Paraburkholderia bryophila: one gene and its partner. The main gene of each other region encodes a partner of the protein of the gene in region 2 in a complex. Links are inferred from orthologs where the notes say so. Each region holds a gene or a part of one and is shown on either strand. Other genes may lie near its edges.

The links. The genes of interacting proteins can lie anywhere in the genome.
Region 1: the proteins of GGD40_RS18045 (region 2) and eno are in contact, whole or in part, in a solved structure (PDB 2FYM), measured with the Escherichia coli proteins. The link is inferred for Paraburkholderia bryophila from one-to-one orthologs.

What each region holds. Positions count from the first base shown.
Region 1 is NZ_JACCAS010000001.1:4,565,331-4,568,151, forward strand. It holds eno (phosphopyruvate hydratase), read left to right. Parts: upstream 1-679; coding sequence 680-1,963; downstream 1,964-2,821. Other genes in the region: kdsA (3-deoxy-8-phosphooctulonate synthase), read left to right, coding at 1-487; ftsB (cell division protein FtsB), read left to right, coding at 2,092-2,526; GGD40_RS20485 (IS1182 family transposase), read right to left, coding at 2,655-2,821. UniProt on the Escherichia coli protein: Catalyzes the reversible conversion of 2-phosphoglycerate (2-PG) into phosphoenolpyruvate (PEP). It is essential for the degradation of carbohydrates via glycolysis.
Region 2 is NZ_JACCAS010000001.1:4,016,373-4,024,894, reverse strand. What follows is about bases 2,661-6,537. They hold GGD40_RS18045 (Rne/Rng family ribonuclease), read left to right. Parts: upstream 2,661-3,001; coding sequence 3,002-6,337; downstream 6,338-6,537. Outside these bases: GGD40_RS18065 (S49 family peptidase), read right to left, coding at 1-160; GGD40_RS18060 (Rieske (2Fe-2S) protein), read right to left, coding at 191-598; GGD40_RS18055 (HAD-IIIA family hydrolase), read right to left, coding at 595-1,254; GGD40_RS18050 (RluA family pseudouridine synthase), read right to left, coding at 1,247-2,272; GTP 3',8-cyclase MoaA, read left to right, coding at 6,561-7,670; molybdenum cofactor guanylyltransferase MobA, read left to right, coding at 7,690-8,304; molybdopterin molybdotransferase MoeA, read left to right, coding at 8,388-8,522. UniProt on the Escherichia coli protein: Endoribonuclease that plays a central role in RNA processing and decay. Required for the maturation of 5S and 16S rRNAs and the majority of tRNAs. Also involved in the degradation of most mRNAs.

The sequences.
Region 1 (2,821 bases), 550 kb from region 2 along the record:
CGCGCGTTCGGGCAAACCGGTCAACATCAAGAAAGGCCAGTTTCTCGCACCGGGCGACATGAAGAACGTGATCGACAAGGCGCGCGATGCCGCGCGTGAAGCCGGTCTGTCGGAAGACCGCTTCATGGCGTGCGAACGCGGCGTGTCGTTTGGCTATAACAACCTCGTGTCGGACATGCGCTCGCTGGCGATCATGCGCGAAACCCACGCGCCGATCGTGTTCGACGCCACCCACTCGGTGCAGTTGCCGGGCGGGCAGGGCACGAGTTCGGGCGGTCAGCGCGAATTCGTGCCGGTGCTGGCGCGTGCCGCGGTGGCGGTCGGTGTGTCGGGGCTCTTCATGGAGACGCATCCGAATCCGGCCGAAGCCAAGTCGGACGGTCCGAATGCGGTGCCGTTGCATCGCATGGCCGATCTGCTCGAGACGCTGGTTACGCTCGATCAGGCCGTCAAGCGCGCGCCGTTCCTCGAAAGCAATTTCAACTGATTCAGGCATTCGCCGTGTGTCACGATCGGCTTGCATAATGAGCCCGGTCGCCGGCATGCGGGGAGTGCACGCAATGGTCGTCGAACGTATCGGCGCGCAGGCAGTTGGCCGGGGAGACCGGTTTTCTGCATCGCGACAGGCGCCTGGTACAGTGTCACAGTAAAGAATTCAACGTCATTTCTTGAGGAAACCATGAGTGCTATCGTAGATATCATCGGTCGAGAGATTCTCGATTCGCGAGGCAACCCCACCGTCGAATGCGACGTGCTGCTCGAGTCGGGCACGATGGGCCGCGCGGCGGTGCCGTCGGGCGCGTCGACCGGTTCGCGTGAAGCGATCGAACTGCGCGACGGCGAAGCCGGCCGTTACGGCGGCAAGGGCGTGCTGAAGGCTGTCGAGCACATCAACACCGAAATCTCCGAAGCGATCATGGGCCTCGACGCTTCCGAGCAGGCCTTCCTCGACAAGACCCTGCTGGAACTCGACGGCACCGACAATAAGTCGCGCCTCGGCGCGAACGCGATGCTGGCTGTTTCCATGGCCGTCGCGAAGGCTGCCGCTGAAGAAGCCGGCCTGCCGCTGTACCGCTACTTCGGCGGCTCGGGCGCCATGCAATTGCCGGTGCCGATGATGAACATCGTCAACGGCGGCGCGCACGCGAACAACAGCCTGGACATCCAGGAATTCATGATCGTGCCGGTCAGCCAGCCGACCTTCCGCGAAGCACTGCGCTGCGGCGCCGAAGTGTTCCACGCGCTGAAGAAGATCCTGTCGGATCGCGGCATGAGCACGGCGGTGGGCGACGAAGGCGGCTTCGCGCCGAACTTCGGCAGCAACGACGAATGCCTGTCGACCATCCTGCAAGCTATCGAAAAAGCGGGTTACCGCGCTGGTGAAGACGTGCTGCTCGCGCTCGACTGCGCAGCGAGCGAGTTCTACCACGACGGCAAGTACCAACTGGCCGGCGAAGGCCTGCAACTGTCGTCGACGGAATTCGCGGACTACCTGGCGAACCTCGCCGACAAGTTCCCGATCGTGTCGATCGAAGACGGCATGCACGAAAGCGACTGGGCAGGCTGGAAGACGCTGACCGACAAGCTCGGCAAGAAGATCCAGCTGGTCGGCGACGATCTGTTCGTGACCAACACGCGCATCCTGAAGGAAGGCATCGAGAAGGGCATCGCCAACTCGATCCTGATCAAGATCAACCAGATCGGTACGCTGACGGAAACCTTCGCGGCCATCGAAATGGCCAAGCGCGCCGGCTACACGGCCGTGATCTCGCACCGTTCGGGTGAAACCGAAGATTCGACGATCGCTGACATCGCGGTCGGCCTGAATGCCGGTCAGATCAAGACGGGTTCGCTGTCGCGTTCGGACCGCATCTCGAAGTACAACCAGTTGCTGCGTATCGAAGAAGACCTCGGCGATATCGCAAGCTACCCGGGCAAGTCGGCGTTCTACAATCTGCGCTAAGGTGTGTTCTGGCCAAACTTATGGTCACGCCACCCGTGCTAACCGATGAGCCGGTTATCCTTCGTTTCTGATTCACCTCGCCGCCCTGCGTATAGCGCAGGGCGGCGCGTATTTATTGTGCTTACTTCATGCGGCTTGTCACTGCTGTCCTGATCGTTCTGCTGGCGCTGATCCAGTACCCGCTCTGGTGGGGACACGGCGGCTGGTTGCGTGTGCACGAGTTGCAGCAGCAACTGGCGCAGCAACTGCAGAAGAACGCCGATTCGAAAGTGCGCAACGAGCGCATTCAGGGCGAAGTACAGGATTTGCAGAGCGGCACGGCCGCGGTGGAAGAGCGGGCGCGCTACGAAATGGGCATGGTGAAAGACGGCGAAGTGTTCGTGCAGTTCGTGTCGCCGAATGCGCCGCTGCCGACCGCGAACACGCCGTCGGTGACGACGTCGACGCGCGGTGAGGTTTCGGCGGCGCCGCTGCATATGGTGCCGAATCCGGAGTCGCGCGCGAAGCCGGATCGCAAGCACGGTGCGAAGAGCGCGGCGAAAGAGAAGAAGCCCGCGCATTGAGTCGGGTCGTGCAACGCGCGATCAATGCCTGCTGAGTGCGATTCTCTGAGCATGAAAAAAAGCCGCTTTAAAAGCGGCTTCAGACTGCTGACCAACCCCACGTTTTTCGGAGCGTGGGGTTTTGTTTTTCAGGCAAAGCAAATCTGGCAGTGAAGCACGACGTGGCGGTTGAAACGGGCCAGAAGTGCAGCGATGAGCCACTGCAGGCGATTGCCGGGCCGCTGGCGCACGCATAAACACGCCCGCAGGCGTGCCACCAGCAGCGCGATCTTCTTGATGTTCTGCGCCGCAGCGC
Region 2 (8,522 bases):
GGAAAAAGATTTTCCAGCGGCGCGCCGCGCGTTGTTCGTTGATCGCCGCCAGCGCGATGCGTTCGAGCGCCGCGCGTTCCCAGCCGGGTTCATCGGCAGGCGATCGGGGGCTGCCTGTCAGGGACGGTTCCTTCGGCTCAGGAGTCAAATTGTCGGACATGCGGTGCAGTGGAAAGGTCGAAGAGGAAAGTCAGGGTGCGGCCGGACGCAGTTCGCCGTCGGGCAGCCAGAACACGGCACGGCCTTCCGGCGTATCGTATTCGTCCACCTGAACGGCGCGCAATCTGCCGCCGCGGCACGGACCACCCATGCATTTGCCGGTATCAGGCGCGTAAATCGCGCCGTGCGTAGCGCACATCAAGTATAAACCCGACGATTCGAAGAACTGCCCTTCGGCCCAGTCGAGCTCCATCGGCACATGCGCGCAGCGGTTCAGGTAGCCGTACGCCCGGCCATCATAGCGAACGAAAAACACCACGACGTCGCCACCGCCCAGTTTGGCGGCACGCCGCACGCCCATGCCGCCGTCGACCAGTTCCTCGGACGCGCAGATGCGCACTGCCTCCGCCGCGTCTGCTTCGGTGCCGACCGTACTCATGCGTTCTTTCGCAGCCAGCCGGACAGCGCGCCCACGCTCGACGCGACGAACTTCGGCTCCAGCGCAGTCAGCGAGGCCGCAGGATGCGCGCCATAGGTGACACCGATACCGGCGACGCCCGCGTTGATCGCCATCTGCAGATCGTGCGTCGTATCGCCGACCATCACCGTGCGTGCCGGATCCTGACCCAGTTCGCGCGTCAATTCATGCAGCATGGCCGGATGCGGCTTAGAGAACGTCTCGTCGGCGCAGCGGGTGCCGTCGAACAGGCTGATCAGGCGCGACTGGTCGAGCGCGCGGTTCAGTCCGACGCGGCTTTTACCCGTCGCCACGGCCAGCAGATAACCCTGATCGCGCAACTCCTGCAGCATTTCACGCACGCCGACGAACAACTCGGTGGTCTGATCCTTCACCAGATAGTGGAAGCGATAGCGCTCGGCGAGCCGCGGGTAATCCGCCGGATCGAGCGTGGGCGCGGCGATCTGCAGCGCGTCGCGCAGGCCGAGACCGATCACGTAGCTGGCGGCTTCATCGGCGGGAACCGGTAGGCCGAGATCCCGGCAGGCGGACTGGATGCTGCGCGTGATGTGCGCGGTCGAATCCATCAGCGTGCCGTCCCAGTCGAAGACGATCAGATCAAATTGCTCTCTAGCCATGCGGTGTCGTCTCCGGGTGTGACCCATTTCGTAATTCGTTGAGCTGCGCGACGAAGCTGCGGCACTCGGCCGGCAACGGCGCTTCGAACTGAATCGACGCGCCGGTTGCCGGGTGCGTGAGCTTCAGCCGGTAGGCGTGCAGGAACATGCGCTTGAGGCCCGGCTTCGCGTTGGCACGCGCCAGCGCCTTGTTCAGCGCGAAGTCGCCGTATTTGGCATCGCCGACGATCGGCAGTTCCAGATGCTGCAAGTGGACGCGGATCTGATGCGTACGGCCAGTCTTGAGTTCCGCCTCGAGCAGCGCGTATTCCGGCCAGCGGTCGATCAGATTAAACACCGTATGCGACGCCAGGCCGTCCGCCTGCACACGCACGCGACGCTCGCCGTCCGCGGTCAGATACTTGTGCAGCGGCTCCTTGACCGCGCGGCGACGGCCCCAATCGCTCGCCCACTCGCCGTGAACGCAAGCATAGTAGCGCTTATCCATCTTGTTCTCGCGAATCTGCTCGTGCAGGTTGACGAGCGCGGTGCGCTTCTTGGCAAGCATCAAAATGCCGGACGTTTCGCGATCCAGCCGATGCACCAGTTCGAGGAATTTCGCCTGCGGCCGCGCCGAACGCATCTGCTCGATCACGCCGAAGGCGACGCCGCTGCCGCCGTGGACCGCCACGCCGGCCGGTTTGTCGATCACGAGCATGTGCTCGTCTTCGAAAATGATCTTGAAGTCGGCGCTCGGCACCGGCGCGTGAGCCGCCGCCTCGTTCGGTTGAGCGACGCGAATGGGCGGCACGCGCACCAGATCGCCGAGCTCGAGACGGTACTGCGCGTCTATCCGGCCCTTATTCACACGCACTTCCCCGCTGCGCAGGATGCGATATATATGGCTTTTTGGCACGCCTTTACAGACGCGCAACAGGAAGTTGTCGATGCGCTGTCCGGCCGCGCTGTCGTCGATCTCGATCATGGAGACCTGGTCGCTTGTGACCGATTTCTGGGATATTTTGCCTAACTCTTTCATTCTGAATATAATTTGCCCAGCAGTCTGCGGCGGCCGGCGCAGTGTCCGAGTTCGGGCGGATTGCGCAGGTGCAAGCTTGAAACCGTTATTTTACTTGCGCCGGGGTCTGGTTGCTCACCCTGAAAATGAGATGCAACAAGTTGCACGCACGAAGTCAGTGCCCGGCAGGGACGGCGCCCACAGGCGCGTTCGGTCAAGGTCGGCTTCGACGGTAACGGAATTTTGGTAAAAAAGAATTTAACTTTCAGCTTCGGTATCGGGCGGTAGACGCCCTGCTGTACGAAGCTGCAGGTTGCGAAAATACGGCGTGCGCCCGAGGCGTCTTGTAGAAAGTACAAGACATGGCGACGTCAAAATGAGGCGAGACACCCCCAGCAGGAAAAGACGCGCCGACTGCGCGAACTTCCCGCTGCGGCATGACCGCAGCCTTCGACCCTCCGGTCACGCGCCCACCCGGCGCACCGGCGCGAGTGGACGAAGACTTATGAAGGTCTGCTGGCAGAACCGGCGGCGTGTCGGGTCGTTATTTGAAGCCGTGTTCGCATGTGCCCTGCGGCACCGTGCCCCTTTTTGATGGGGCCGGGCCCTCCCAGGCAATTCTCCCGCCATTTTTCCCGCTCCAGCGTGCTTGTGAAAACACAATAAGGCGCGGCATGCCTTTGCCCGCTTCGCTTTCGCGACTGACAACCGCGCAGTGGAGGGGTGGCTAAGCCGCTCTGGAGCCGTTCAATGAAACGAATGTTGTTCAACGCGACGCAGCAGGAAGAACTGCGCGTCGCCATCGTCGATGGGCAGAAACTCATCGATATCGACATCGAAACCGCCGGGCGCGAACAGCGCAAAGGCAATATTTACAAAGGCATCATTACCCGCATCGAGCCGTCGCTCGAAGCCTGCTTCGTCAACTACGGCGAAGACCGTCACGGTTTTCTGCCGTTCAAGGAAGTCGCCCGCCAGTATTTCCGTGACGGCGTCGACATGCGCTCCGCGCGCATCCAGGACGCGCTGCGCGAAGGCCAGGAACTGATCGTTCAGGTCGAAAAAGAAGAGCGCGGCAACAAGGGCGCAGCCCTCACCACGTTCATCTCGCTCGCCGGCCGTTATCTGGTCCTGATGCCGAACAACCCGCGCGGCGGCGGCGTATCGCGCCGGATCGAAGGCGACGACCGTCAGGAACTGCGCGAAACCATGGCGCAACTGCAATTGCCGGAAGGCATGAGCATCATCGCGCGCACGGCCGGCATTGGCCGCAGCGCCGAAGAGCTGCAATGGGACCTGAACTACCTGATGCAACTGTGGCGCGCGATCGAAGCCGCGTCGCAAAGCGGTTCGAACGGTCAGCCGATGCTGATTTATCTCGAATCGAGCCTGGTGATCCGCGCGATTCGCGACTATTTCCAGCCAGATATCGGCGAAATTCTGATCGACACCACTGAAATCCATGACCAGGCCCGCGCCTTCATGGACATCGTGATGCCGGACAATGTCAGCAAGGTGAAGCGGTATCACGACGACGTACCGCTCTTCTCGCGCTTCCAGATCGAACACCAGATCGAAACGGCGTACTCGCGCACGGTGCCGCTGCCCTCGGGCGGCGCGATCGTGATCGATCACACCGAAGCACTGGTCGCGATCGACGTCAACTCGGCACGCGCCACCAAGGGCGCCGACATCGAGGAAACCGCTGCGCGCACCAACCTTGAAGCCGCCGACGAAGTGGCCCGCCAGTTGCGTCTGCGCGACCTGGGCGGCCTGATCGTGATCGACTTCATCGACATGGAATCGGCCAAGAGTCAGCGCGAAGTCGAGCAACGCCTGAAAGACGCGCTCAAGCACGACCGTGCGCGCGTCCAGATGGGCAAGATCTCGCGCTTCGGCCTGATGGAACTGTCGCGTCAACGTCTGCGTCCGGCGCTGTCGGAAGGCAGCCACGTGACATGCCCGCGCTGTAACGGCACGGGCCACATCCGCGATACCGAATCGTCCGCGCTGCAAGTGCTGCGGATCATTCAGGAAGAAGCGATGAAGGAAAACACCGCGGCGATCCATTGCCAGGTGCCGGTCGAAGTGACCGCCTTCCTGTTGAACGAGAAGCGCGCCGAAATCAACAAGATCGAATCGCGTTTCAAGGTCAATGTCGTTCTGATCCCGAACAAGCATCTCGATACGCCGCACTACAAGCTGGAGCGTCTGCGTCACGACGATGCACGCCTGGACGAGCCGCGCGCTTCGTGGAAGATGGCCGAAGAAGCGGCCCGCGAAATGGAGTCGGAAACCGGCTACAGCAAGCGCGCCGAAGAAGTTAAGCCGAAGCAGGAAGCGGCGGTTAAGGGCATCACGCCTGAAAAGCCGGCGCCGAGCGCACCGGTTCGCGCAACGGCGACCCCGGCTCCGGTCGCGGTTACGCCGGCGAGCGGTGGTTTCATCGGCTGGCTGAAGAATCTGTTCGGCGTGCAGTCGGCTGCTCCGGCGCCGGTCGCACCGGCTACGACGGAAAAGCAGGCCCGTCCGCAACGCGGCGAACGTACGGAGCGCGGTGAGCGCACCGGCGAACGCGGCGGCGATCGCAACCGCAATCGCCGTGGCGGCGCAGGCGGCCGCGATGCAGCGGGCCGTGCCGAAGGTACGAATGGCGCACGTCAGGGCCAAGGCCAGGGTCAAGGCCAGCAGCCGTCGTCGCAACGTCGCGAGGAACGCGAACCGCGTGAAGGCCGCGAGGTGCGTGAAGCCCGCGAAGGCCGCGAACCGCGCGAGGCACGTGAAGGCCGTGAACCGCGTGGCGCCCGTGAATCGCGTGAGCCGCGTGAAGGCCGCGAAGGCCGTGAACCGCGCGAGGCTCGCGAGCCGCGTGAAGGTCGCGAACCGCGTGAGAACCGCGATCGCGACAACCGTGGCGAGCGCGCTGAAACCGCCGAAGCCGCACCGCGCGGCGAGCGCCGTGAACGTGGCGAGCGTGCGGAGCGCGGCGAACGTCGCAAGCCGCAAGCTGAAACCGCGGACGCGCTGACGCAAAGCGAAACGCAGACGGCGGAGGAACTGGCGCAAAACCAGGCCGCTTTGGGCGAAAACGGCATGCCGATCGATCAGGAAGCCGTGGCGCGTGAAGGTGAAGAGCGTCGTCGTCGCCGTCGTGGCCGTCGTGGTGGACGTCGTGAGCGTGAAGAAGACGTGAACGGCAACTTGGCTGCGGACGTCGCGGAAGCCGAAGGCGACAGCACCAATGTGAACGACGAAGCTCCGGTGCGCACTGCGCATCAGCCGGTCGAACACAAGGCTGAGGTCAACGAGGCGAACGAAGTGAAGCCGGTGGAAGTGGTCGTCGCAGCTGTCGCGACCGAAACCGCCGTGGTCACCGAACTGCATGCCGCAACCGAAACGCCGGCTCTGGCCGTCGAGAAAGCGGTGACGACTGAAGCCGTCGTGCCGGCTGCGGAAGCACCGGCTGCGGTCGAGCCGATGGTGGAAGCGCCGGTTGCGCAAGCAGCAGCCGTGCCGGTCGAAGCAGCGCAAGCCGCTCCGGCTGCCAGCGAGACGGTTTCGCTGGTGGAACCGGTCGCGCAGGTCGAAGCGCCGGTTTACACGCATGTCGAAGCCCCGGCAGTTGCTGCTGCGGTCGAAACGGCACAAGCCGCTCCGGCTCCGGTGGAACCCGCGGCTCCGGCAGTTGTGGCCGAAACACCCGTCGTTCAACCCGCACCGCAAGTCGAAATCGTCGAACCGCAACCCGTCGTGGCAGCAGCCGCGCCGGCAGCGGAACCGGCGGTTATCGAGCAGTCGGAGCCGACGGAGCCGGCACCTGTTGCCGCTGCACCGCAAGTGCACGCTCAAGCGCCTCAGGCCGTACAAGCGCCGCGTAACAGCGGCGTCTCGGCCGAAGCCCTGAAGCCGGTGCTGGAACAAGCCGGTCTCGTCTGGGTGAACACCGACGCCGACAAGCTGCGTGCCGCGCAGGAAGCCGCTGCGCAGTCCGTCAAGCCGGCTCGCGTGGTGCGTGAGCGCAAGCAGTTGACGCCGGTCGACAGCGCGCCGATGCAACAGGTGGAAACGGGCAAGCACACGCAGTAAACTGCCTCGCCTCCTCCTCGAAAAGCCCGCCTTCACCGGCGGGCTTTTTTTTGCGGCTCAGAGACGATGCGGTTCAGGGACGAAAACGAAACCGCGAGCCGCGTGTTCAGCGTTATGCCGCTCCCCGTATACCCCGACTGGCCCCCAGCCCCGCCTGCCGACATGGGCATTTCCGCTAGAATGAATATCTGGCTTTATTTTCAAGCACTAACCGAAGCATTTCATGTCCCGACGCATCATCCCTGTTGCCGATTTCAGCGCGGCGCCGGTCATTGCCGGCCCCGTGCAGACGCCCATCGGCGTGCTGCACGACACGCTGGCGCGCCCGCTGCGCGATTTGCGCATCTCGGTGACGGATCGTTGCAATTTCCGCTGCGTCTACTGCATGCCCCGCGCGGTGTTCGACAAGGACTACACGTTCTTGCCGCATAGCGCCTTGCTCAGCTTCGAAGAAATCGAACGGCTGGCGCGACTGTTCGTCGCACATGGCGTGGAGAAAATTCGCCTGACGGGCGGCGAGCCGCTGCTGCGTAAAAATCTGGAATTCCTGATCGAACGGCTCGCGCAGCTCACCACGCCGGCCGGCCGGCCGCTCGACCTGACTCTGACCACCAACGGTTCCCTGCTGGCGCGCAAGGCGCGCAGCCTGAAAGACGCCGGCCTGACGCGCGTCACCGTCAGTCTCGACGCGCTCGACGACGCCCTGTTCCGCCGCATGAACGACGCCGACTTCGCGGTCGCCGACGTGCTGGACGGCATTGCCGCGGCGCACGCGGTGGGGCTGGCACCGGTCAAGGTCAACATGGTCGTCAAGCGCGGCACGAACGACTCCGAAATCGTGCCGATGGCGCGCCATTTCAAAGGCTCGGGCGCCGTGCTGCGCTTCATCGAATATATGGATGTCGGCACCTCGAACGGCTGGAACATGACCGAAGTGCTGCCGTCCGCCGACGTGGTCACCCGCATCGCCGAACATTTCCCGCTGGCCCCGCTCGAGGCGCACAGCGCCGCCGAGACCGCACAGCGCTGGGGCTATGTGGACGGCAGCGGCGAGATCGGCGTGATTTCGAGCGTGACGCGCGCGTTTTGCGGCAGTTGCACGCGGGCCCGTCTGTCGACTGAAGGCAAGCTGTACCTGTGCCTTTTCGCGTCGGCCGGTCACGACTTGCGGGCGTTGTTGCGCAGCGGCGCGAGCGACGCGGGCATCGCCACCGCCGTCGCCGAAATCTGGCAGGGCCGCGGCGACCGCTATTCGCAACTGCGGGGCAGCAGCGCCGCCGAGACGCGCGTGCTGGACAGCCGACGCGTCGAAATGTCGTACATCGGCGGCTGAACGGCCGGCGCATGACAGCATGAAACCCACACGCGAACACCTCACCGGGCTGGTGCTCGCGGGCGGCCGCGGCATGCGCATGGGCGGCGTCGACAAAGGCCTGCAAACACTGCACGGCGAACCGCTCGCCGCGCACGTATTGAAACGCCTCGCACCGCAATGCGGCGCCCTACTGATCAGCGCCAATCGTCATCCGGACACCTACGCGGCGCTCGGTGCGCCGTTCGGCGCCACGATCGTGGCGGACACCCTGCCAGGCTTCCCCGGGCCGCTAGCCGGCCTGCTCGCTGGTCTGCGCACGGCGCGCACCGCCTACGTGCTCAGCGCGCCGTGCGACACGCCCGGCCTGCCCGCCGATCTCGCCGCCCGCCTCGCGCACGCAATGGACGCGAACCAGGCCGACGTTGCTACCGCCACGACCGCCGACGCCCACGGCGAAGTCTCGCTGCACCCGGTCTTCGCGCTGCTGCGCACGACGCTCGCGGACGACCTGGCGGCCTTTCTGGACGCGGGTGAGCGCAAAGTCCGCGCGTGGTACGCACGCCACAAGACGGTGGAAGTCACCTTTACCGACGAGCGCGCGTTTTACAATATCAATTCGTTACAAGAACTCTCCGACCTCGAGCGCGCTTGAGGCCCCGGTGAAATCCCGCTCCGGCCACACGGCACACGCCGCACGTTTCCACTCCGGCCGCCGGTCGCGACGCCCAGCCCTTCATGACCACGCTTAACGACTTTTCCCGCTGCGTCGCGCAGTACGATCCTCACGCGCTGCCCGTCAAGGCTGCTCAGGCGATTGTTCGTCAATGGGCTGCGCCGGTGGCGGCAGTTGAACGCGTGGCGTTGCGCGAT